One region of the Lysinibacillus sp. TE18511 genome, then DNA from elsewhere that is predicted to be linked to it. Evidence: riboswitches for the same ligand, from Rfam matches in the RefSeq annotation. Region 1 holds a riboswitch; each other region holds the start of a gene.
What was found. A riboswitch is a leader RNA that binds a small molecule or an ion and turns the genes downstream of it on or off. The one in region 1 is predicted to bind S-adenosylmethionine.

Region 1 (5,825 bases):
TCGTTCTCCGCCCTCTTGATTGGAAGCAAAAGATTTACTGTAAAAGTCTCTGGCCGCAAAGAGGTAGTGCATTTCCGATTGATCATCATTTTTTAAGCGATAGAGCCAAGCTATTTTCAGTGCGAAATTGGCCATAAGAAGTGATTCTTCCATTGATGCTCTTGATACAAGATAAGCTAATTTAAAGCTTATAATGGCATCATCGATCGTACGTTCCTTACATATATCCATAGGTTTTTGGAGTTCTTTAATGTACAGCTCATCAATAAGAAGCATAAAAGGTCCATAAGTTCTTGTCATAGATTTGTGGTAGGCATAGCCACAATGCGGACAAACAGCAACTTCATATAACAGTGGATTTAAACCTTCATAGACTGGCATGAAGTCTGTTTGCTCTTCGACTACTTTATAACGATTGGGACGTACTTTATATGTGGTAAAATGCTTTTTACAAAACTTGCAATCCACACTACTTTCATAGTAGTAAATGTTAAATGCCATAAGAATCAACTCCTTTACATCCAATTAGGTTATTATTTCTTTTGTTCTATGTATACGATGATTATATCGTTCAATATGTTTAATTTACTTTCTTCTATATTAACAATTCTGTGTTCTTTGGTATACTCCTTTGGAATTATAAAAATTAAAAATGATCAAAACTTTTTTAGTCATTTGAAATTTCGAACTGTATCCGCAATAGTATTTATCGGTGTAGTTGAAATAAGTTACATATTTAATTTAGTTTGTCAAATTACGTACAAATGTTTAACTAAATTGTTGCTAATTTTTATGTTTTACAATTGCTTATATAGGTCAAATTAACTATATGTAATGTAAGAAGAAAAATGCCATCTTTTCAATTATTCAGGTAAAATTAGAGGTGTGCCGATTATGGAAATATAGGGATATTTTTGACTAAAAAAGGATTTCTTATGTGAAGAGACAGTGACAATGAAGCAGCTCGAACTTGTCTTGCGTTTTCTAATTAGAATCATCAACAAAAGTAGGGAAGCGTATGGCATGTATATATGTTGATGAGCTACTACTTAATAAAAAGGGTGAGTCGACATATCTGGCAAAATAATATCAAACGATAAGGAGCAAACGATGGATTATAAAATTGTATTTTTTGACGTAGATGGAACACTTGTTAATTATGAAGATGGCTGTATTGAAGAAAGTACAAGGAAGGCTATACAACAATTAATAAACAAAGGAATTCGTATTGTTGCTGCTACAGGAAGACCTTTGTCGATGTGCCAACAGTTAAGAAATATAGGAATAGAGACGTTTATTACGGCTAATGGTGCGTATGTTAAACATCAAGATCAAGTATTACATAAAATACCTATTGCAAAAGAAATTGTCCAAGCAGTTAAGGCTTTTGCTGATGACCATAAACAAAGTCTCTCGTTTTTTACAGAACAATTATCGATGAATAACGTCCAAGAAAAAGAGACATTAACAGCTATGCAAGAGACATTATCTTTGCTGGAGTTTCCTGTTATTAATGAAGATATTTTAACGCAAGAGGTATATTTAATGTGTCTATATGCCGATGAGGAGATGGAGAGAAGATATGCATCACAATTCCCGCATTTATTATTTAAAAGATGGCATCCATACATTACAAATGTTTTGCAGCATGATGTTTCCAAATCGATTGCTGTTCAAGCTGTACTAGATTATTTCAACTTGAGTCCTAAGGAAGCACTTGCTTTTGGGGATGGAGATAATGATATCGACATGCTGGAACAGGTTGGTTTTGGTATTGCAATGGGCAATGGTAGTGAAGCATTAAAAATTGTCGCTGATTTTATAACGAAGAAATCAACTGATGGTGGTATTGAGTTTGCTCTACGTGAGCTACAAATAATAGTTTAAGAAAACTATATTTATAGCATGGACTAGCCACTATACGTTGGGGAAAACTTTATGAACGTTATAATACTCATAATGTTGCCTACTTTGAGTTATTATAAAGCTAACATTGAAAAGAAATTATTATGCATTAGGTGGGATGGATTTATGGCGCATCATGTGCAATCTCTTATTGAACATTACGGGTATTTTGGCATTATTCTTATCCTAGTTGGAGGGATTGTCGGGCTGCCACTTCCCGATGAGATATTTTTAACCTATGTAGGGTATAGCGTATATCGAGAAACTCTCTCGCATATTCCAGCTCTAATCAGCGCTGTGGTAGGTGCGGCAGGGGGAATTACCTTAAGCTACTATATAGGCTATAGATTCGGGCTACCATTATTGCGAAAATACGGTCCGAAAATCCATATTACTGAACAGAAAATTGACGTTACTAAAAAATTATTTGCAAAAATAGGACCAATATTATTAGTAGTCGGATATTTTATTCCTGGTGTACGTCATCTAACAGCATATATTGCGGCTATCAATAATTATCCTTTTAAAAAGTTTGCTTTCTTTGCTTATACGGGAGCAATTATATGGACATTTACTTTTATTACCTTAGGAGAAGTACTTGGGGAGGAATGGCGTTATGTTGGGTTATATTTATCCCGCTACAGTATGTATCTTATAGCATTGTTCATCATAATAATTTTGATCGTTTATTTTATTTTTAAAAAAAGGAATTCACCTAAATAAAAAGGGTCTGATTCAATACCTATCATGGATTGATTCAGACCTATTGCTATTTTTAAGGCACTATTGCAAATGAACGCACAGGGAATCCAGAGGCCTTTTCGGGTTTTGGTACAATATTGAAAATAACAGCACCTTTAGGAGGTAGCTTATCCAAATTTGTCATAAGTTCAATTTGGTAAGTATCTTGCTCAAGCACAAAATATTCGCCATCTAACTTACCGTTTTTACGAAAATCAGCTGCTGAATCCGTATCAAAAGTTTCGTGACCAATAGCACTAACTTTTCGTTCGTTGAATAAAAATTGTAACGCTTCTAATCCCCAGCCAGGAATATGATTATTACCATCTACATCTTTGTTGCTGAAAGCCTCTTTATCTGGCCAACGCTTACTCCAATCGGTACGAAGCGCAACGAAGGTACCCGCTTCAATTTCCCCATATTCGGCCTCAAAGTCAAGAATATCTTGGATACTTAATGTGTAGTCGTTATTCAATTCGGCTGCCTTAGATATATCAATAACGATTAGTGGTAGGACTAGTTCTTTTAACGCCAATTCTTCTAAAAAGCGTGTATTTCGCACAAAATGGATAGGTGGATCGATATGCGTTCCATATTGCCCAGGGAAAGAGAATTGCTGTGCAAAGAAACCATCCTCATGGGAAAATAATGTTTCAAATTTTGCATCATCAAACATAAAGAAATGAGGTGAATTAGGGCCAAATGTATGTGTTAAATCTACCCATTCTTTCGATTTTAATAGTTGAAGTGCCTGTAAAAGGTCGTTTGTCATAATATTTTCCTGCTTTCTTGTAATTATTTTTGGATGCTTAGACTTTGTTTACTAGCGAAAATAAAAAAGAGCCCTCCTTGTAGAAAGAGGACCCTTGTGCAAAGCAATTAAGTAAGTCTTCTCATCTTCAAGGCTGATTTCGCCAATTGGAATTAGCACCATACCTATAGGCTGGTTGCTGAGACATCATAGGGCCAATCCCTCCGTCTCTCTTGATAAGAAAAATATAAGAATTTTCAGAAATAGATTACGAATACTTTAGCATATTTATTTATAGTTTACAAGTTCAATAGGGATACATAGTTAAAAAATTTCCAGAACCTTCAAAGTGTCAATTTGTAGTAATTTAAATAGACAACACATAGTTCCCACTCTTTAGTTGGATGTCACCAGGTCAAATTTACGGTTAGCTTACAACAGTCACTGTCAGTAAATATTATACGGATCCCATCTGGTGTATAGTTAGTTTCGAATTTGATGGTAATACCTGTTGACGCAATTAATTTTTCAACTTCTGTTTTATTTGACAGCTGTGCGGCGTCCATCAGATCATGCGCAAATTGCTCGGATTCGTCAATTTTATCCGTAAGTAATTGTGCTTGCTGCATAATAACCTTGATTCGTTTCGCAGAAGTCTTCAATTTATTTGTATTGATGGTTGGAAACGGGCTGCGATTTGTTGAGTTTGTTGGCATTGCTAGATATCTTGAAGGTTGTTGAGTGGCCATTGCCCATGTTGGATAATAGTTAGGGTAGACAAAATACGGATAAGGATTGTAATACAACTAAATTCCTCCTATCCTATAGTTGATACCCTATCTTATGTATAAAAATGTTTTCGGTGTTAGTGACTGATGTGAAAAACCTAGGACTGTAGGGGATTAGGGAGAAAAGATTTTACTCTGAGATAAAAAGGGGTTTAAAGATGAATATTCGTGAATATATAAAAAAAGGTTTTGAAGTTTACTACGAGCACTATAATCAGGTTTCAGAAGATGGATTTTGCAGATGGATGCGTCCGGATGTTCCTGTTGAGATGAAATTAGCAGATATTGATGAAGAATGGTCAAGATGGAAGATGGTCCCTTCTGTAGTAACGGAAGATGATATTCAAGCTTTAGAAAAAGAGTTCGGACTTCCATTTCCTGAATGGTATAAAGCCTTTATTTCAACGTATCACCATTATTTTGATGTCATACCGGAACAAAGTGTTGATGAACCTTTAAATAACGTTAGAGATATGTATAATCCATCGTTATGTAGTTTAGGATATCTTCCGTTTTCATGGGATGAAGAGTATGGAAAAATAATTTGCATTGATTTAAATGACAATGCAGATGAAGAGACTTGTGCAATATATGAAATTGATCATGAAATTTTATTTGATGATAATGCCGATATTCAAGCGTCATTAGACTATCTATATCCAAATTTTAAGGCGTACTTTGACGATACTTTCCTTAAATATGGTGAATAACAAAAGGAAGCCCTGGCTATTGTTAAGGCTTCCTTTCATCATTTTTATTCTAATACATACAAAGCAAGGGATCTATTGCTTCTTTCTATCAAAGATTAACCATAGGAACGTAGTAACCGCGGCAATCATCACCATACCGAATCCATATATAGGAGTATGAGCTAATGATTGGTGGCGAACGATGATTCCTCCAATGTACGATCCTAGAAAAATACCAATGTTAAAGGCTGAAATATTTAATGCTGAAGCCATTGAAATAGCTGATGGTATATATTTTTCTGAAAGCTGAACGGCATAAAGCTGTAATCCCGGTACATTCATAAACATAAATAGCCCCATCATAAAGACCATTATTAATCCAACTATTGTTGATTCTAAAAAGAAGTTGATGCCGAGAAGTGCTAATGCTAAGCCTATAAAGATAATAAAGATAGAACGTAAAGGGTTATTATTCGCAAAACGACCACCTAATGTATTACCGATGGCAACACAAATACCATATCCAACTAAGATCACGACAATTGCTTTTGGTGAGTAGCCCATATACTGCTCTAAAATAGGAGAAACATAGGTATATACAACGAATGCGCCACCATACCCTATTGCAGTAATAAACAGGATTAATAACATTCGAATATTCCCTAATACTTTACCAATATCTCGAATGGAAATTGGATTACCTTTCGATAAGTGACTTGGCACAAGCAGGGCATTACTAATTAATCCAATAATACCTATGATAACTATGAAAATAAACGACATTCGCCAATCGGTTACTTGTCCAATAAAAGTTCCTAGTGGTACACCAGTCACAGTCGCTAATGTTAGTCCTGTAAACATAAAAGCTATTGCACTTGCTCGTTTATTAGGTGCCACAACATCTGCAGCTATAACAGAGGCAATGGACATAAACACACCATGTGCCAATGC
Region 2 (5,825 bases), on a different contig from region 1:
TGCTACTTCTAACTCAATTCCTAATTTATGTTTAAGCTCTTCACGCTTTTCGTTTAATATATGGTAAATTCCTTGACCTACCGTTCCAAATCCTAGGATCGCTGCCTTTATAGTTGCCATTCTTGTTATTCCCTCCAACTTACATTCCGCAGTTTCATTAAATTTAATTACGCCTTAGCTTAATTCGTACAGATTTTGAATTGTGCGCAGACTGTATATCGTAGGCCAGTTTGCGATGTTTCTAACTTCAGTTTCAGCAGATTTAGAGTCATGGCATTTCGCTCTCGCCATTTGCAAAAGTCTTCTATAGCTATCATTTCACTTTCGCTACACAAACCCTTTACTGAATGAAGATCATAAATCTGTGCAACACACACAAATTCAAATAATTCAAAATTCAACTTAAAAAAATTGTAACGCAAATACATACAATGCACAAGAAAAATCTTTCTAGAGAGGACATTTGTTTTCTCTAGACGTGCAGAAGAAATCGGTTTCATTCCCTTTATTATACGTTTTTTTAGTTGTTCTATAATATTTGAACAAATATTGACGGTTTTTTCTAAAGAAAACGAAAGTCTTTCTTCTATTATATATGTATGCTTAAACGTTCATAAAAATTGTTCATTTAAAAGATACCAATAAAAAATTTTTTCAGGTCAGTTAATCTATCTCTCTCCCACTTATCAAATCTAATTAAAAGGCTCATTCCCTGTAGCAGCAGAGAATGAGCCGAGATTTATGAGGGAGAACTAACTAGCTTTTGATAGCATTTGATAACGATATGTTGATATAACCTGTTGTACAAGTTCAATTTCTTCTTGCGTAAAGTTTGGTATTGCATACGTACGTTCAACTAATTGGAATGTACCGTATTTTAAGTAATACTCTGTCGCAGGTACAGGAATGTGACTTGCACCATATATTTCATATGCTTTGAAGACCTCTTTTACTATATAGCCTTCCTCTTTAGCATAAACGAATTCATTAAAAGCAGAATGTCCAAATGTCTGTACCCATTTGCTTTCAACTGACGCAAGTATGTTTTGAATGGACATGTTGTTCACAAACACATGATTTTCATTTAGTTCATAAATAAGATAAGATGCAATGTTTTGCGCACTATAAACATTTCCCATTTAAAACACTCCTTTATCATCAGTTTTTAGATCAGTGTAGCTATTGGCTACGCAAATATTCAAAAGTGGAGAGTACTTATGAAAAACAATTTGGTTCTAGGTTGGTAGCCTTTCGAACGCTTAAGTTATTCCCAAGTATAATACAAGGATTTAAATAAGTCAATAATACTTATAAAATTACTAGGAATTATTTGTGCATACTTTCGGATTACTTACCAAATGGGGTAAGTGGTTGATGCAGCAACGTTTTACGTATTACCAAATGAGGCCCATCGAATGAGACAATACGTAAACGCTACAACATTAGCCAATTTTTATTAAGCCTCTATTGTTTGTTGAGAAGCTGTTACTTGTTCAATAGCTTGTTCTAAATCTGCAATGATATCCTCTACTGCCTCTAAACCGATTGATAAGCGAATGAGCGACTCGGTTACACCAGTTTGGATTAACTCTTCAGCTGATAATTGCTGATGTGTAGTAGATGCTGGATGAATAATTAATGATTTGGCATCCCCTACATTTGCTACGTGCGAGAATAATTTCACACTATCAATTAGTTTACGCCCTGCTTCACGTCCACCTTTAATACCGAATGTAAGCACTGAACCGAAGCCATTTCTCAAATATTTTTTTGCTAAATCATGAGTAGGGAAATCTTCTAAGCCATTGTAATTTACATATTCCACAGATGGGTGGTTTCGTAAATATTCAGCTACTGCCAATGCATTTTCATTGTGTTTAGGAATACGCAAATGAAGCGTTTCTAAACCTTGTAATAAATTAAATGCTGCATCTGCACTTAACGTTGGTCCAAAGTCGCGTAGCAATTGTACACGCAGTTTTGTGGCAAATGCAGCCTCTGCTGTGTCAATACCATAACGCAAACCGTGATAAGAAGCATCTGGCTCAGTAAAGCCTGGGAAACGTCCACGAGTCCAATCAAACTTTCCTGCATCTACTACAACGCCACCTAAAGTTGTACCATGTCCGCCAATCCATTTTGTTGCGGAATGAACGACGATATCTGCACCGAAGTCAATTGGTGTAGAGCCATATGGTGAAGCAAATGTACTATCAATAATTAATGGCAAGCCGTTTTCATGTGCAATATTCGCTACTGCTTCAATATCTAGCACTTTTAAACTTGGGTTACCATAAATTTCAGCGAATACCGCTTTTGTTTTATCGGTAATCGCTGCTCGGAAATTTTCAGGGTTTGTTTCGTCTACAAAAATTGTTTTAATACCATAGTTTGGTAGTGTATTGGCAAATAAATTATAAGTACCTCCATATAAAGAACTCGCCGCGACAATTTCATCACCTGCACCCGCAAGATTTAAAATGGAAAATGCGATAGCTGCTGCACCAGATGAAAGTGCTACTGCTGCTGTACCGCCCTCTAATAAAGCGACGCGTTTTTCAAAAACATCTACAGTTGGGTTTGTAATACGAGTGTAAATATTGCCAGCTTCCTCTAAGGCAAAAAGACGTTGCGCATGAGCAGTGTCTTTAAAAACGAAAGCCGTTGAGCGATATACGGGTACTGTTCGAGATCCTGTTACTGGGTCTGGCTCTTGGCCACCGTGTAACAGCAATGTTTCTGGTTTAAAATTTGTCATTGTATACCTCCAAATGGTTATTTGTTTACGATGGCACCGGAGATGAGGAGGATTTTTCAGTAGAAAACAAAAACCCTCTTCAGCTAAGAAGAGGGTTGCGGTTGCAAGTTTTCCTCCCCTTATCTGCCAGATCCAAGTAAGAATCTGTAGGAATTAGCACCTTAGCAAGTTCGTCACTTACTGGTTGCCGGGCATCATAGGGCCTATCCCTCCGCCGCTCTTGATAAGAGTATGAGATTCAATTTCCATCGTTGTTACAAAGTATAAACATAGACTTTTTTTCTGTCAACACTAAAATTTTATTTTTTCCGAAACTTCTGTCTGCTTCTGAACGTATTACGAACGCATACACTATTTTAGTATTTATTTATAAAGGAGGAGTTTTATGGAAAAAGCCGTTATCATTTTTCTACTTGTTGGTTATTTAATTGGCTGTATTCACGGCTCTAAAGTTGCGCAGTTTTTATCCGGGGTAGATCTAAAAAAGACTGGTCATGGCAATGCTGGTGCTTCCAATGCAACACTTTCCCTTGGATGGAAATACGGCGTATTAGTCGCACTTATCGATATCGGTAAAGGTGTAGCAGCTATTATAGGTGCCCATTTTTATCTAGCAGATGCAACACATTTAACAGACGTACAAGTTTGGCTCTTAACCTATATCATAGCTGCCGGTGTCATCCTAGGTCACAACTTCCCATTTCACATGGGCTTCGATGGCGGCAAAGGAACTGCATCAATCATAGGGATCCTACTTGCAGTTGATTGGAAAATTGGTTTATTTGCACTCATTTTATTTGTTATTTTATCTTTCGCGACGAATTATTTAATTGTCGGTGTACTTGAATTTTATCTTGTTTTTTGTACAGCAACATATTTATGGATTCCTGGAGTAGGTCCAACGATTATTGCCCTACTACTTTTTGCAATAGCAATCATTTTGCATATTGAAAATATTAAGAGATTAATTCAGGGAACTGAGCCTAAAGTGACTTCTGCATTTAAGAAAAAGAAATAACCAGGTGTGTTGATTAACCATTTTTATCCATCCTGATTAGAAGGCTTTGATTTCCGCTACGGGCTGGGGCTTACCCGATCACTTCGAGGGCTCACCTGATCACATCGGGGCCCCGCCCGATCACTTCGGAGGCTCAAACGATCACTCAGAGACCTTGCTTGACCCGAGCTTTTTGCCGCAATACATTCTTAACAACTAAAAGCCTTGAAGGAACAAGTCAACTGTCCTTCAAGGCTTTCTTCATTTTATTATTTCGATAATGCAGGGTCCTTCATCGTCCCGTTTTTTGCGTAATTTACATGCCATGAAAGTGCTTTTTCTAGATTGTGTGGCGTATGGTGCCCACCTGTTGCTTCGTTAGCATCGTTAAAATACTTCCGTAATTGCTCACGATATTCCGGATGTGCACAGTTATCGATAATGAGTGCAACCCGTTCTTTTGGTGCAAGCCCTCGCAAATCTGCTACTCCCTGCTCTGTAACGATTACGTCTACATCATGCTCCGTATGGTCCACATGCGATACCATTGGGACGATACTAGAAACATTTCCGCCTTTCGCATAAGATTTTGTGACGAAAATACCTAATCTTGCATTACGTGCAAAGTCTCCAGAACCGCCGATTCCATTCATCATCTTTGTGCCAGAAACATGCGTAGAATTCACATTCCCGTAAATATCTACTTCAAGCGCTGTATTAACAGAAATTAACCCGAGTCGGCGAATAATTTCTGGTTGGTTAGAAATTTCTTGCGGGCGTAATACTAATTTATCGGTATATTGTTCGAAATTACTATACACTCGATTTCCAACTGCCTCGGAAAGAGTAATAGAAGTAGCAGATGCAAAGTTTACCTTACCTGCATCTATTAATTCAAATACCGCATCTTGTAGTACTTCCGAATATATTTCCAAGTTCTCAAACTCAGAATCTTTAAAGCCTAATAATACAGCATTTGCTACTGAACCTACTCCTGATTGGATTGGTCGTAAACTTGTCGTTAAACGGCCTACTTTAATTTCTTCACGTAGGAAGTTTAATAAATGATTGGCCATAATATCTGTTTCTTCATCAGCAGGAACGATTGTTGATGGTGCATCTAATATATCTGAAATCACAATACCTTTGACTTTATCTAAATCTAGTGGAATACCAATTGTGCCAAGTCGATCCGATACATCTTGTAATTGAATTGGATCACGTTTCCCCTGTGGTCCTGGCACAAAAATATCGTGCACACCCTCTAATGCATCAAGCTGAGCTATGTTCAACTCTATGATTATTTGGTTTGCCTCTTGCACAAAAATCGGAGAGTTACCAACTGAAGTTGTAGGAATTAGTAAGCCGTCTTCTGTAATAGCAGTCGCTTCAATAACTGCAAAATCAATAGGACCAATAATACCTTGACGTACTAGTTCTGCATTATGTGACAGGTGCGCATCAACGAATGTGATTTCACCACTGTTGATTTTATTACGAATACCGGCATCCGCTTGGAAAGGTCCGCGTTTGCGAATAACGCCAGCTTCTGCTAAGTATTGGTCAACTTCTGGACCAAGCGATGCACCTGTATATACATCTACCTGAAAGCTCTCTTTTTTAGCTTTTTCCACAAGTGCCAGTGGGACCACTTTAACGTCACCAGCACGTGTAAATCCGCTCATCCCAAGTACCATACCATCCTCAATCCAAGATGCTGCTTCTTCTGCTGTTACAACCTTGCTCCGTAGCTGTTCATTACGAAGCTTTTTCGCTAACTTTTCTTCCATCCCTTATTCCTCCATCCCACTTTATTTTTGTTCAACTAGATTACTTGGCTTAATTTTTCCGATCAAAAATCCATTTATTGGTGTATAAACCAAATAAACCGTCGCACAAACAATTCTATACTATTTAGAATTTTTAATCTATATTAACCAAAATATTTAACTTTACGAGAAAATTAATGCATTTTAATACTATCCAAAAATAATGTTAAGCTCGCATAAATTCGATTTATTTAAAAAAGCGTGATATGCTCTTGTTAAATAAGGGGAAAAGGAGATTTTT
Region 3 (5,825 bases), on a different contig from region 1:
TACGAAATCCAAGACAAAAATAAAGGGAAAGTTTGAAAAAGGTACGCCAAAAATTAATGTTCATATAGATGTTGAGCAAAATGTCGGAGAAGTTGAATGTAATATTGACCTTACTTCCCATAAATCGATTGATTACGTAAATAAAAAAACGGAAGAAGTGATCCAACAACAAATCGAAAAAACAATCAGTACAGTTCAGCAAACTTATCGAGCTGATATTTTTGGATTTGGTGAGGAATTACATCGCACAGATCCTAAAAAGTGGAAAAAAATCAAAGAAGACTGGCCAACCATATTCCAAGAGCTACCAGTTAACGTTGAAGTACATGTCAAAACAGAAGGATTAGGAACAATGCAAAATTCATTATTGAACAAAAAAAAGAAGGAATAAGCTATGGTAATAACATTTTTCATACTCATTATTTCAATTGTTATTGCCTTTGCTTTTATTCCTAAACTTCAAAAAAATAACGAAACGAAAACGATTGTTATTTTTTCAATTTTTTTATTGATCGGTACTGCCTTAAATATTGGCATTGCTTTAAATCTCAAAATTCCAAGCCCAACAGACTTGATTACCTTTATCTTTACTCCAATTAGAGAGTTCATCGTTTCACTGTCAAAATAAATGAAGTAACTTTAAAAAGAAGGGGTAGTTCATGTTGGAAAAAGAAATCATTAGTTCAAGACAATTTACAATCATTACCCTTCTTTTTACAGTTGGTACAGCCATATTAATTATCCCTTCAAGTGTAACAAGTGCAGCAAAGCAAGATGCATGGATCGCAACAATCATCGGTGTCGGTTTAAGTTTACTCTTAGTGAAGCTACTCGTTACTTTAGGAAATCAGACTCCCACACTTACATTTACAGAGGCGAACGAAAAAATACTAGGTCGTTTTTTTGGAAAACTGACCGCAATTGGCTTTATCCTTCTTACCTTTTTGGCTACAGGTGAATTATTATATTTTATTGGAAGTTTCATGTCTACGGAAGTGATGCCAGAGACGCCTTCTATGGCTTTTTCATTGCTGTTTGGCATAATCATCATTTATGCTGCATTCCAAGGAATCGAAGTCTTTGCGCGTTCAGCAGAAATACTTTTTCCGGTGTTTATCTTGGTTTTTATCATTTTTGTAGTTTGTATATCACCATTAATCAATTTTGAAAATGTACAGCCCATATTGGAAACTTCAAAAAAATCATTATTTATAAGTGTTATTCGATTTATGAGTATTTGTTCATTTCCCCTTGCCGTGCTATTAATACTTTTCCCTTCCGCTGTCAATGTTCATAAATCAGCACAAAAAGGATTTTATATTGGCACAGCTATTGGAGGCATTGTTTTAATAACCATCGTCACACTATGTATCCTTGTCCTAGGTCCATCACTTACCTCTAATCGGACATTTCCTAGCTATGCATTAGCGCAAAGAGTTTCAATCGGGAATTTTTTGCAGCGTGTTGAAGTGGTTATGGCAGCCATGTGGATCTTATCTATTTTTATTAAAACGTTTATGTATTTTTATGCCTCCGTTATCGGCATAGCGCAAATATGTGAAATCAAAGATCATCGTCCGCTCATTTTGCCAATCGGAATGACTGTTATTGGCCTTTCGCAAATCATTCATCCAGATATCGTTCATTCCAATACTTATAATAAAGAAATCTTTCCTTTGTTTTCTGGTACTGTTGCAATTTTGTTACCGATCGTTCTACTAATCGCCGCGAAAATTCGCAATATTAATGGTAGTCAAGGGAATGAAAATGTTACAAACTGTAATTGTTGTCCACAGAATGCAAGTGGTAGTAATAACGGAAATGCTTCTAATAACGCAAGTAATAGCAACAGTAAAAATGCTGTACAAATTGGAAGTAATTGCAATTGCGGTAATGCTTCTAATAATGCAAGTAATAGCAACAGCCAAAATGCTTCTAATAATGCTAGCGATAACAACAGCCAAAATGCTTCTAATAATGCAAGTAATAACAAAAGTCAAAATGCTGTACAGAATGGAAGTAATTGCAATTGCGGTAATGCTTCTAATAACGCAAGTAATAGCAACAGCCAAAATGCTTCTAATAATGCTAGCGATAGCAACAGCCAAAATGCTTCTAATAATGCTAGTAATAACAACAGCCAAAATTCTTCTAATAATGCAAGTAATAGCAACAGCCAAAATGCTTCTAATAATGCTAGCGATAGCAACAGCCAAAATTCTTCTAATAATGCTAGTAATAGCAACAGCCAAAATTCTACTGCTAATGCTAGTAATAATAACAACCAAAATGCTTCTAATAATGCTAGTAATAGCAACAGCCAAAATTCTACTGCTAATGCTAGTAATAATAACAATCAAAATGCCACTACTAATGCAAGTAATAATAACAACCAAAATGCCACTACTAATGCTAGTAATAATAACAACCAAAATGCCACTACTAATGCTAGTAATAATAACAATCAAAATGCCACTACTAATGCAAGTAATAATAACAACCAAAATGCCACTACTAATGCTAGTAATAGCAACAGTCAAAATGCTGTACAGAATGAAACTAATAGCAATTGCGAAAATACTACAAAAGGTCAAAATGAATCTACCAATGAAAACCCGTCAGAAAACTAACAACATATTTGGATTTAAAAAATGATGCCCCTGATATGATCAAGGTCATCATTTTGTTTAAGTGTTTACAGAACCCATGAACTAGATATGATATTCAAGTTCATCAACGAAATCCCATTCATATGGTGTTTCTTGGTAAACATAATAGTTCAACCAGTTTGAAAATAATAAATGAGTATGGGCACGCCACGTATTAATCGGTTCATTTAATGGATCATCACTTGGGAAGTAATTCACTGGAACCTCAATATCCAAACCTTTTGCGACATCACGACTATATTCATCTGCTAATGTAGTCGCATCATATTCAAGATGTCCTGTAATCATAATGTTTTTATTATCCTTCGATTGCACAATAAAGACACCGGCATCTTCTGAGTAAGATAGTAATCGTAAATCAGGATGGTTGCGTACTTCGTCAATAGAAACAGAAGTATATCGTGAATGTGGGGCCGTAAATAAATCGCTAAAGCCTCGAACTAAATCCACGGTTAAATCCGTAATGACATGAGAATAAACACCTGAGCATTTAGCAGGGAGCTCAATTTTGCCAATACCGTAATGATGGTATAATGCTGCTTGTGCGCCCCAACATATATGAAGGACCGATGTCACGTTTTCCTTGGACCAATCCATAATTTCTGCAATTTCCTGCCAATAGTTCACGTCCTCAAAAGCCATTTTTTCAACTGGCGCACCCGTAATAATCATGCCATCATAGCGACGATGGCGAATTTGATGAAAAGTTGTGTAAAATAGCTGTAAATGCGATTTACTGACATTTTTCGATTCATGTGTGGCTGTGTTTAAAAATGTAATATTAACTTGTAATGGTGTGTTACCTAATAAACGTAGTAATTGCAGCTCTGTTTTTTCTTTTTCAGGCATTAAATTCAAAATTAATATATTTAACGGACGAATTTGTTGGGTTTTCGCTCTATCCTCTTCCATGACGAAGATTTTTTCCTCACGTAAATGTTCTCCAGCTGGTAAATTTTTTGGAATATTAATTGGCATCTTGCATTCCCCTCTCTTGTATTTCTCTACATATAAAGAATTTTATAAGTCCATCTAAATTAAAAAAATCCCCCTCATTCCATTTGAGATAGAATGAGAGGGATTTTAACCACGTTCACTCTTATCTCTCAAAGGACAAATCCTTTGGTGGAATTAGCACCTTTCTAACATTTGTTAGAGGTTGCTGAAGCGTCATCGGGCCAAATCCCTCAGCTTCTCTTGATAAGATTATTTAATTAAAAAGAATTGTAACATGAACAATTAAGAATATCAATAATACATAGAATATTTTGTAATTAACATGCATGTTCTTCTCTAAATTGATGAACACTAATCCTGATGCAAATCATGTTGACGCTATGAAATATTATGGTAAACAAGCCGTAATTATGTTACCATATATCTTTAGTAATAGAGAGGAACGTGAAAAGTTTGATTAAAATTGAATTTCCAAAACCAGATTTAGTGATTCGCCAACGCGAACAAGATTTAAAGCCAGGTGATGTACCAATCACACCGTACCATGGTTTTATTGATTTCCATAAAATCACACGTGAAAACGGTGGCATTTTCTTATTCTACAACGAAGAGAACGAGCTATTATTTGTAGGTAAAGCACGTAAAATTCGTCAACGTATTAAAAAGCATTTTGAGGACAATGTGTCACCGATGAAAAATCATCGTAATGAAATTTTCAAAATTGAAGTGTATGAAGTGGAAGATCCAATGGAACGTGAAATTTACGAAACATACGCGATTAATTCATTCCGTGCTAAATACAATGTTGATAAAGTATTTTATTAATCTTTAGCAAAAAGACCGAAATCTCTTTAAGGGGGTTTCGGTTTTTTTCGTTAGGTTTATTCTTCCTATAAACCTGTTATTACATGATCAAAATGTGTGGACTTGCCGTTTATATACACCTCGATAATTTCCTGCTCAGGGTCTTTTGTAATTTTATAAACATATTGTTCAGCAACATCATTGGATGGATTCATTTCTTCGAATTTTATTTTTAATATATCACCCTGTATCTCCAAATCAGCATGTGCAATCCCTTTCGAATAAAAAACAATGTAAAAAGTATCTTTTCCATCATTGATTAATTGGAGCTTATCATCGGAAATTATTTTCTTTTGCACTTCATCTGGAACAACAGCAATTTCACTAATACTTAATGTGGAATTATTACATGCTCCTAAAATAGTTAAGGTCAACATGAATAAAATGATGATTTTTTTCACTATTTATTCCCACCTTCATGTAGCATCCATAATTATTTTTATTTATTATATTTTAGGCTCATTACCATAACGTGTGGTTGATTACCGTTCCTACTGGGCGCTTTCCTGGGGGCGTCCGATAAGCCCCAAGGAGTCGCCCAGCCTCCACTCTAATCAACTTATATACAAAACATACGTCTTTACAAATGTTGTAGTTTTATAAAAAAGATTGATCATTTATAATAAAGATTGATTAAAGATCCTGTGTTGATATGCAGGATCTTTTCTTATTCCACAATCGGGCCAGATTGTGGAATAACATTCTTAAAAGAACTTTACTAACATTTGTTGAAATATTTCCTTTAGCTTTTATATTTAAGTAGTGAGTTGTATTTATATTGTAAAATGTCATATGTAATTTAAACGGGTTATGAAGAAATTTTTATTGACAAAATAATTTTTTTCTGTAAAATGAAAAACAATTCAAAAATATTTGTATAGAACAAAGGCTATGAAAAGAAATAGTATCAATTATTTTTACGAACAGAAAGTTACCGGTTGATGAGAGGTGCATGTAAAACGATTGAGAATTCATCTTGGAGCTGTGTACCGAAAAGATCATTCTAAGTAGGCTACGCCGGTAAGCACCCGTAATCATGTGCGAGAGTATCGTCAAATGACCGTACTTCTTGAGGTAAGTAATGTGAATTGCTTATAAATTAAAGGTGGTAACACGAGTTGAATCGTCCTTTTGGTTAATCCAAAAGGACGTTTTTTTTATTCCTTTTTTGAGCAAAGTATTTGAAAATCTAAACGTATTAGGAGTAAGACATTATGAAAGACAATCATCAAGATTCACAGCTGAAGCGCGAATTAAGTACTCGTCACATGCAATTAATTGCACTTGGCGGATCCATTGGGGTCGGTTTATTTTATGGCTCTAGTTCAACAATTC
Region 4 (5,825 bases), on a different contig from region 1:
CAAAAATAACTGCAAACCACTTTTGCCCCATTCCCTTTTCTATGTAATATGCGGGTCCGCCACGATATTCTGTATCTTTCTCTTCTTTATAAATTTGAGCCAACGTCGACTCAACGTAAGCAGTTGCCGCACCGATAAAGGCAATTGCCCACATCCAAAAAACAGCACCAGGTCCCCCCATCCCGATTGCTGTCGCAGTACCGGCAATATTACCTGTACCTACTCGACCAGATAATGCGATAGACATCGCCTGAAAGGATGAAATCCCCTTATCCGATTTTTCACCTTTAAACATTAAAACAAACATATCTTTGATGTGTCTTACTTGTAGGAATCGTGTAATGATTGAAAAAAAGAGTCCAATCAATAAGATACCATAAATAAACCACGGTCCCCATAAAATGTCATTCAATGTTCCAACAATTGCTTCCATCTTACCCCTCCAATTTTGAAATTTTACTTTAAGTCATTATAGTATTACACTTTTCAGAAAATTACAACATTATATTCGGAGATTATTTACCAAAAGTTGGAGGTGTGTTTTTTAAATATATGTCGTGTATGTAAGTCAATCGGAGTCGGAGCTGGACGACGCCTCGAGGAATTAGCGTCTTAGGTGAGACTCTGAGCGAGCCAGTAGAAGACGAAGGCTAATAAACGCCTTCGTGACCAACATTTGTGCTATTGTCGCTTTGCTTTCGCACATAAAACATTTGTTGCTGCCGCTTTGCTTTCGCACATAAAACATTTGTTGCTGTCGCTTTGCTTTCGCACATAAAACATTTGTTGCTGCCGCTTTGCTTTCGCACATAAAACATTTGTTGCTGCCGCTTTGCTTTCGCACATAAAACATTTGTTGCTCTAAGCGGCTCATCGGACGCACACAGGAAAGCGCATCAGTCGGAACCCATATTTATGGTGATGAGCCATGTTAGTAACAATACGTTAGCAAGTTTTAGAGAGGTTACACTACTCTATAATGTAACCAATTCTTCGAAGAGCATTATTAATAAAATCACGTATATAAACAAAAATTTCTTCACGCTCTACTTCATGAAATAGATTATGATAACAGTTTTCCCATTCTTTGAATTGAAACTCTGTAAATTCCTGCTGATATAGCCAATTACGGGTTTGTTTAGTTTCAGTAATACTATCTTTTTCAGCTGTCATAACTAACATAGGCCTATTAGGGAATTCAGCTTTAGGCAATAACACTAAATTACGCATCATTTGCTGTAGCTCTCTATACCATTTCACAGAAACGACTGACATAAAAGAAACCTCATCCTTCATCTCATCTCTTCCTTCTACACTGCGCGTTAACGTGTTTAATGTAATTTCATGAGTCATTTTCACATTTGCTGTCAGGGCACTTAGACTAGTTAGAGCATTCGATAGTTTACCTGGCAATAGCTTTAAATTTAGCCAAGGTGAAGTTAAAATAATACCTGCGCATTCATATTTTCGCTTATGCATGGTGTGTAGTAATAATGTTGCACCAAGCCCATGTCCTATTAAAAAGACAGGTAAATTATACGAAAAAGCATTCTCGATTAAATGCCTTGTATATTTGTTGTATTCTTTAAAATCTTCATCATGAACACGTGAAAATCCTACATCTACACCATGATTAGGTAAATCCCCCATGACTACGTGGAAGCCTTCCAATCTAAGTTTTTCTATAAGCCATGCATACCAGCGGTGATTTTCATATGCACCATGAATAATAGCAACCACAGCCTTTGCTTGCCCATCAGCTTCCCATTTCCACATTTCACATAGTCCTCCTAAAAAAATAATTACACAATGATTATATCGAAATATTTCGCTCATTTTAATTTTATATTTCCATCAAGTTGCGTATTTGATACGATAATAATACATCATAGAAAGAAAAGAGGCGATTCTCATGATCTATCCATTTAAAGGGAAAACACCAAAGATCGATCCATCTGTTTTTATTGCCGATTATGCAACCGTTACTGGTGACGTTATAATAGGTGCTGAAACGACAATTTGGTTTAACACAGTAATTCGAGGTGATGTATCACCAACAATTATCGGAAAACGAGTTAGTATTCAAGACCTTTGTTGTTTACATCAAAGCCCTAAATATCCGCTCATTATTGAAGATGAAGTAACAGTCGGACATCAAGTAACTTTACATAGCTGTACGATTCGTAAAAATGCCTTAATAGGTATGGGCTCAATAGTTTTAGACGGAGCAGAGATTGGAGAGGGTGCATTCATCGGGGCGGGTAGTCTTGTACCTCCAGGCAAAGTCATTCCTCCGAATAGCTTAGCATTAGGTCGTCCAGCAAAGGTTGTACGAGAATTAAATGCTGAAGATAAAGAAGATATGGAACGCATCGTACGTGAATATGCAGAAAAAGGTCAATACTATAAATCTCTTCAAACAAAAATATAAATAGCTATTTCAATTACATCGAAGCAGCTCCTCGTATTTTTGGACAACCAAGCCATACATAGTTGTAATTAGAAGCTATTTTTTTGGATAAAACTATTTCAGCGGATGTTTGGACACCCGCTGAAATGAGTTAAAATAATTTTACAGCTTCTGCATTGTTTTAGCTAAACTATTTATAATCCTGCTTTTTCCATTAATGCGTCAGCTTTATCTGTTTGTTCCCAAGGTACATTTAAGTCCGTACGACCGAAATGACCATATGCTGCAGTTTGCTTATAAATAGGACGACGAAGATTAAGCATTTTTATAATCCCTGCTGGGCGTAAATCGAATAGCTCGCGTACCCATTCTACGATATCAATTTCCTTAACTTTTCCTGTCCCAAATGTATCTACAGCAATAGATACTGGTTGAGCAACACCGATTGCATAAGCAAGTTGTACTTCAGCACGTTCTGCTAAGCCTGCCGCTACGATATTTTTTGCCACATAGCGTGCTGCATATGCCGCTGAACGGTCCACCTTAGTTGCGTCCTTACCAGAGAAAGCACCTCCACCATGACGCGCATAGCCACCGTATGTATCAACGATGATTTTACGTCCTGTTAGACCAGCATCCCCTTTTGGACCACCTATTACGAAACGGCCAGTTGGGTTGATGAAATATTTAGTATTAGCATCTAGTAATTCATTTGGCACAACCGGAGCAATAACGAATTCTTTTATATCTGCTTGAATTTGTTCAAGCGTCGCTTCTTCGTCGTGCTGTGTTGAAATTACAATCGTATCTACGCGCACTGGTACATTATTTTCATCATATTCAACCGTTACTTGCGTTTTTCCATCTGGACGTAAATATGCAAGTTCGCCAGATTTACGTGCTTCCGTTAAACGACGAGCTAATTTATGCGCTAAACTAATTGGTAATGGCATAAGCTCTGGTGTTTCGTTACATGCATAACCGAACATTAAGCCTTGGTCACCGGCGCCAATTGCTTCAATGTCAGCGTCTGACATAGAGCCTTCACGCGCTTCTAAAGCTTGGTCAACACCTTGCGCAATATCAGGTGATTGCTCGCCAATCGCAACAAGTACTGCTAGGTTTTCAGCATCAAAGCCATATTTCCCACGAGTATAACCGATTTCTGCTACAGTATCACGGACGATACCTTTAATATCGACATATGTAGAAGTAGTAATTTCTCCTGCTACTAATACTAAGCCTGTTGTTACAGTTGTTTCACACGCTACACGCGCATTTGGATCTTCTGCTAAAATAGCATCTAAAATGGCATCCGAAATTTGGTCACAAATTTTGTCTGGATGTCCTTCTGTTACACTCTCTGATGTAAACAATCGACGGTTTGTCATTTAGTTTTCCTCCTATTACTCTTACAAATAAAATTTGTGAATGAATACGGTACTCATTACCCATGTCAAGTCCGTTCCTAAGGATTGAACTCTCAAGCCGTTGTTGCTGTCGTTTCACTTTCGCACAAAAACAACCTGTTGCTGTCGTTTCACTTTCGTACAAAAAAAAACAGTTGCCGCTTTTAACACGAGGATTTTCGAAAGATCCGTCATTATAATAAGGAAAGGATTACACATACTTACCTTTACATTCGTTTTTTACAATAAAAAAAATCCTTCTCTCACGCTTACTTAACATGAGGAAAGGAAATAATGACTTCGTAACCTTTCACTCTTATCGTTCAAGGGTTTACCCTTGCATCAGGTTGGCACCAACGCATGTCGTGAAATAGTTCATGCAGGTTGCCGGGTTTCACAGGGCCTGACCCTCCACCAGCTCGGGATAAGAGTATCCGTTCAATATCTCATAATACGTAAAAGGTCGAACGTTGTCAATTATTTTTGCTTTATCCCTTATCAATTATGCCTTGCTATAATTGTGTCCGCTACGCTTTCAGTACAAAAATTATCTGCTGAAAGAAGTTAAAAACTATGGAATACACAAGGAATCAAAACACTTAACATTTGGATTATGCTATAATTTGAAGCACAGAGGCTTATTACCATAACGACATGGCAATAGTTTCAACAAACGTATCCTAACTTTTGGTGATAAGCCCAAAATAATCCCTACTCTCCACCTCACATCATGTGTTAACATATGTGTGACCCTTTAATCTTCATTCGACAAATGTTTTTTGTGGCGAAAGTAGATCGTCAGCTACGGAAGAATACCATCTCATTATGTGGTGGATGAAAATAGTTATGCCCCCTTTTCAGTCGGTGACACACTCCAACTGATAAAAACCAGCTAAAAATTTGACATCCTGTGCGAACCTCATGTTGGTCAAAAGCTTCCCAAACGCGATTCAACTTGTCGAAAGTGGTTGTGTAATCACTTGATTATAAATAGGGTAAAAAGCATTCTTAAAGCGAACAAATTAACTTTTTGTCGTTTTCTTGAAAAGTAATAAAATCTCAAAAATAATTTCTGAATTAGTATAGATTATTTAAGCAATTGTGTTATACTATTTTTGAAATTAAGAAAATCTCCCCAGACTCAAGGGAATACTATAAAAAAGGATGGTATTTAATCGATGAATTCAGTAGAAATTGCAAACGAACTGAAGGAATTATTAAACGGCGGTAACATTAATGTTCAACTTTCAGTACCACAATTAGCTGAAAAGGCAACATCTCGTGGTGAAGCTATGTTAACAGTAGATGGCGCTGTTCGTGCAGAAACTGGCAAATACACTGGTCGTTCACCTAAAGATAAATATATGGTAGAAGAAGAAAGCACAAAAGATAAAATTGACTGGGGAAAAGTAAACCAACCAATTTCTTCTGAAGTGTTCGATAACTTATATGTAAAAGTAGTAAAATATTTAAAAGAACGTGACGAATTATTCGTATTCAAGGGCTTTGCTGGTGCTGACAAAGATTCACAATTGAGCATCCAAGTAATCAATGAATATGCTTGGCACAATCTTTTCGCTCATCAATTATTTATCCGTCCAACTGCAGAAGAATTAACTTCTCATGTTGCTGACTTCACAGTGATTTCAGCTCCTAACTTTAAAGCAGACCCTGCTATCGATGGCACAGCTTCTGAAACATTCATCATTGTATCACTTGAAAAGAAAATCATCCTAATCGGTGGTACTGAATACGCTGGTGAAATCAAAAAATCTATTTTCGGTATCATGAACTACTTATTACCACAACAAGGCATCCTTTCAATGCACTGCTCAGCAAACGTTGGTGAAGCTGGTGATGTTGCATTATTCTTCGGTTTATCTGGTACTGGTAAAACTACTTTATCAGCTGATCCTGAGCGTAAGCTTATCGGTGACGATGAACACGGTTGGTCTGATAATGGTGTATTCAACATTGAGGGCGGTTGCTATGCAAAAACAATTAAC

Region 2: it holds a riboswitch for S-adenosylmethionine, as region 1 does, so the genes downstream of both, ACVWXS_RS24220 (O-acetylhomoserine aminocarboxypropyltransferase/cysteine synthase family protein) here and ACVWXS_RS02440 (cyclase family protein) in region 1, are expected to answer to the same signal.
Region 3: it holds a riboswitch for S-adenosylmethionine, as region 1 does, so the genes downstream of both, metA (homoserine O-acetyltransferase MetA) here and ACVWXS_RS02440 (cyclase family protein) in region 1, are expected to answer to the same signal.
Region 4: it holds a riboswitch for S-adenosylmethionine, as region 1 does, so the genes downstream of both, metK (methionine adenosyltransferase) here and ACVWXS_RS02440 (cyclase family protein) in region 1, are expected to answer to the same signal.

What each region holds. Positions count from the first base shown of each region.
Region 1 is NZ_JBSSFD010000002.1:198,503-204,327, reverse strand. It holds gene ACVWXS_RS02455 (DUF2225 domain-containing protein) at 1-501, opposite strand, end outside; gene ACVWXS_RS02450 (Cof-type HAD-IIB family hydrolase) at 1,111-1,887, shown strand; gene ACVWXS_RS02445 (DedA family protein) at 2,032-2,628, shown strand; gene ACVWXS_RS02440 (cyclase family protein) at 2,681-3,418, opposite strand; SAM riboswitch class I at 3,537-3,640, opposite strand; gene ACVWXS_RS02435 (hypothetical protein) at 3,805-4,203, opposite strand; gene ACVWXS_RS02430 (SMI1/KNR4 family protein) at 4,344-4,895, shown strand; gene ACVWXS_RS02425 (MFS transporter) at 4,968-5,825, opposite strand, start outside.
Region 2 is NZ_JBSSFD010000059.1:10,200-16,024, forward strand. It holds gene ACVWXS_RS24210 (homoserine dehydrogenase) at 1-120, opposite strand, end outside; gene ACVWXS_RS24215 (hypothetical protein) at 753-1,139, opposite strand; gene ACVWXS_RS24220 (O-acetylhomoserine aminocarboxypropyltransferase/cysteine synthase family protein) at 1,457-2,758, opposite strand; SAM riboswitch class I at 2,875-2,988, opposite strand; gene ACVWXS_RS24225 (glycerol-3-phosphate acyltransferase) at 3,144-3,776, shown strand; gene ACVWXS_RS24230 (succinate CoA transferase) at 4,025-5,545, opposite strand.
Region 3 is NZ_JBSSFD010000031.1:36-5,860, reverse strand. It holds gene ACVWXS_RS18730 (Ger(x)C family spore germination protein) at 1-391, shown strand, start outside; gene ACVWXS_RS18725 (hypothetical protein) at 395-628, shown strand; gene ACVWXS_RS18720 (GerAB/ArcD/ProY family transporter) at 663-2,630, shown strand; gene metA (homoserine O-acetyltransferase MetA) at 2,712-3,647, opposite strand; SAM riboswitch class I at 3,766-3,876, opposite strand; gene ACVWXS_RS18710 (nucleotide excision repair endonuclease) at 4,080-4,451, shown strand; gene ACVWXS_RS18705 (hypothetical protein) at 4,517-4,891, opposite strand; T-box leader at 5,373-5,624, shown strand; partial or broken gene ACVWXS_RS18700 (aromatic amino acid transporter AroP) at 5,705-5,825, shown strand, end outside.
Region 4 is NZ_JBSSFD010000039.1:25,101-30,925, reverse strand. It holds gene ACVWXS_RS20955 (alanine/glycine:cation symporter family protein) at 1-433, opposite strand, end outside; gene ACVWXS_RS20950 (hypothetical protein) at 605-874, opposite strand; gene ACVWXS_RS20945 (alpha/beta hydrolase) at 970-1,776, opposite strand; gene ACVWXS_RS20940 (gamma carbonic anhydrase) at 1,913-2,431, shown strand; gene metK (methionine adenosyltransferase) at 2,605-3,801, opposite strand; SAM riboswitch class I at 4,133-4,250, opposite strand; gene pckA (phosphoenolpyruvate carboxykinase (ATP)) at 4,998-5,825, shown strand, end outside.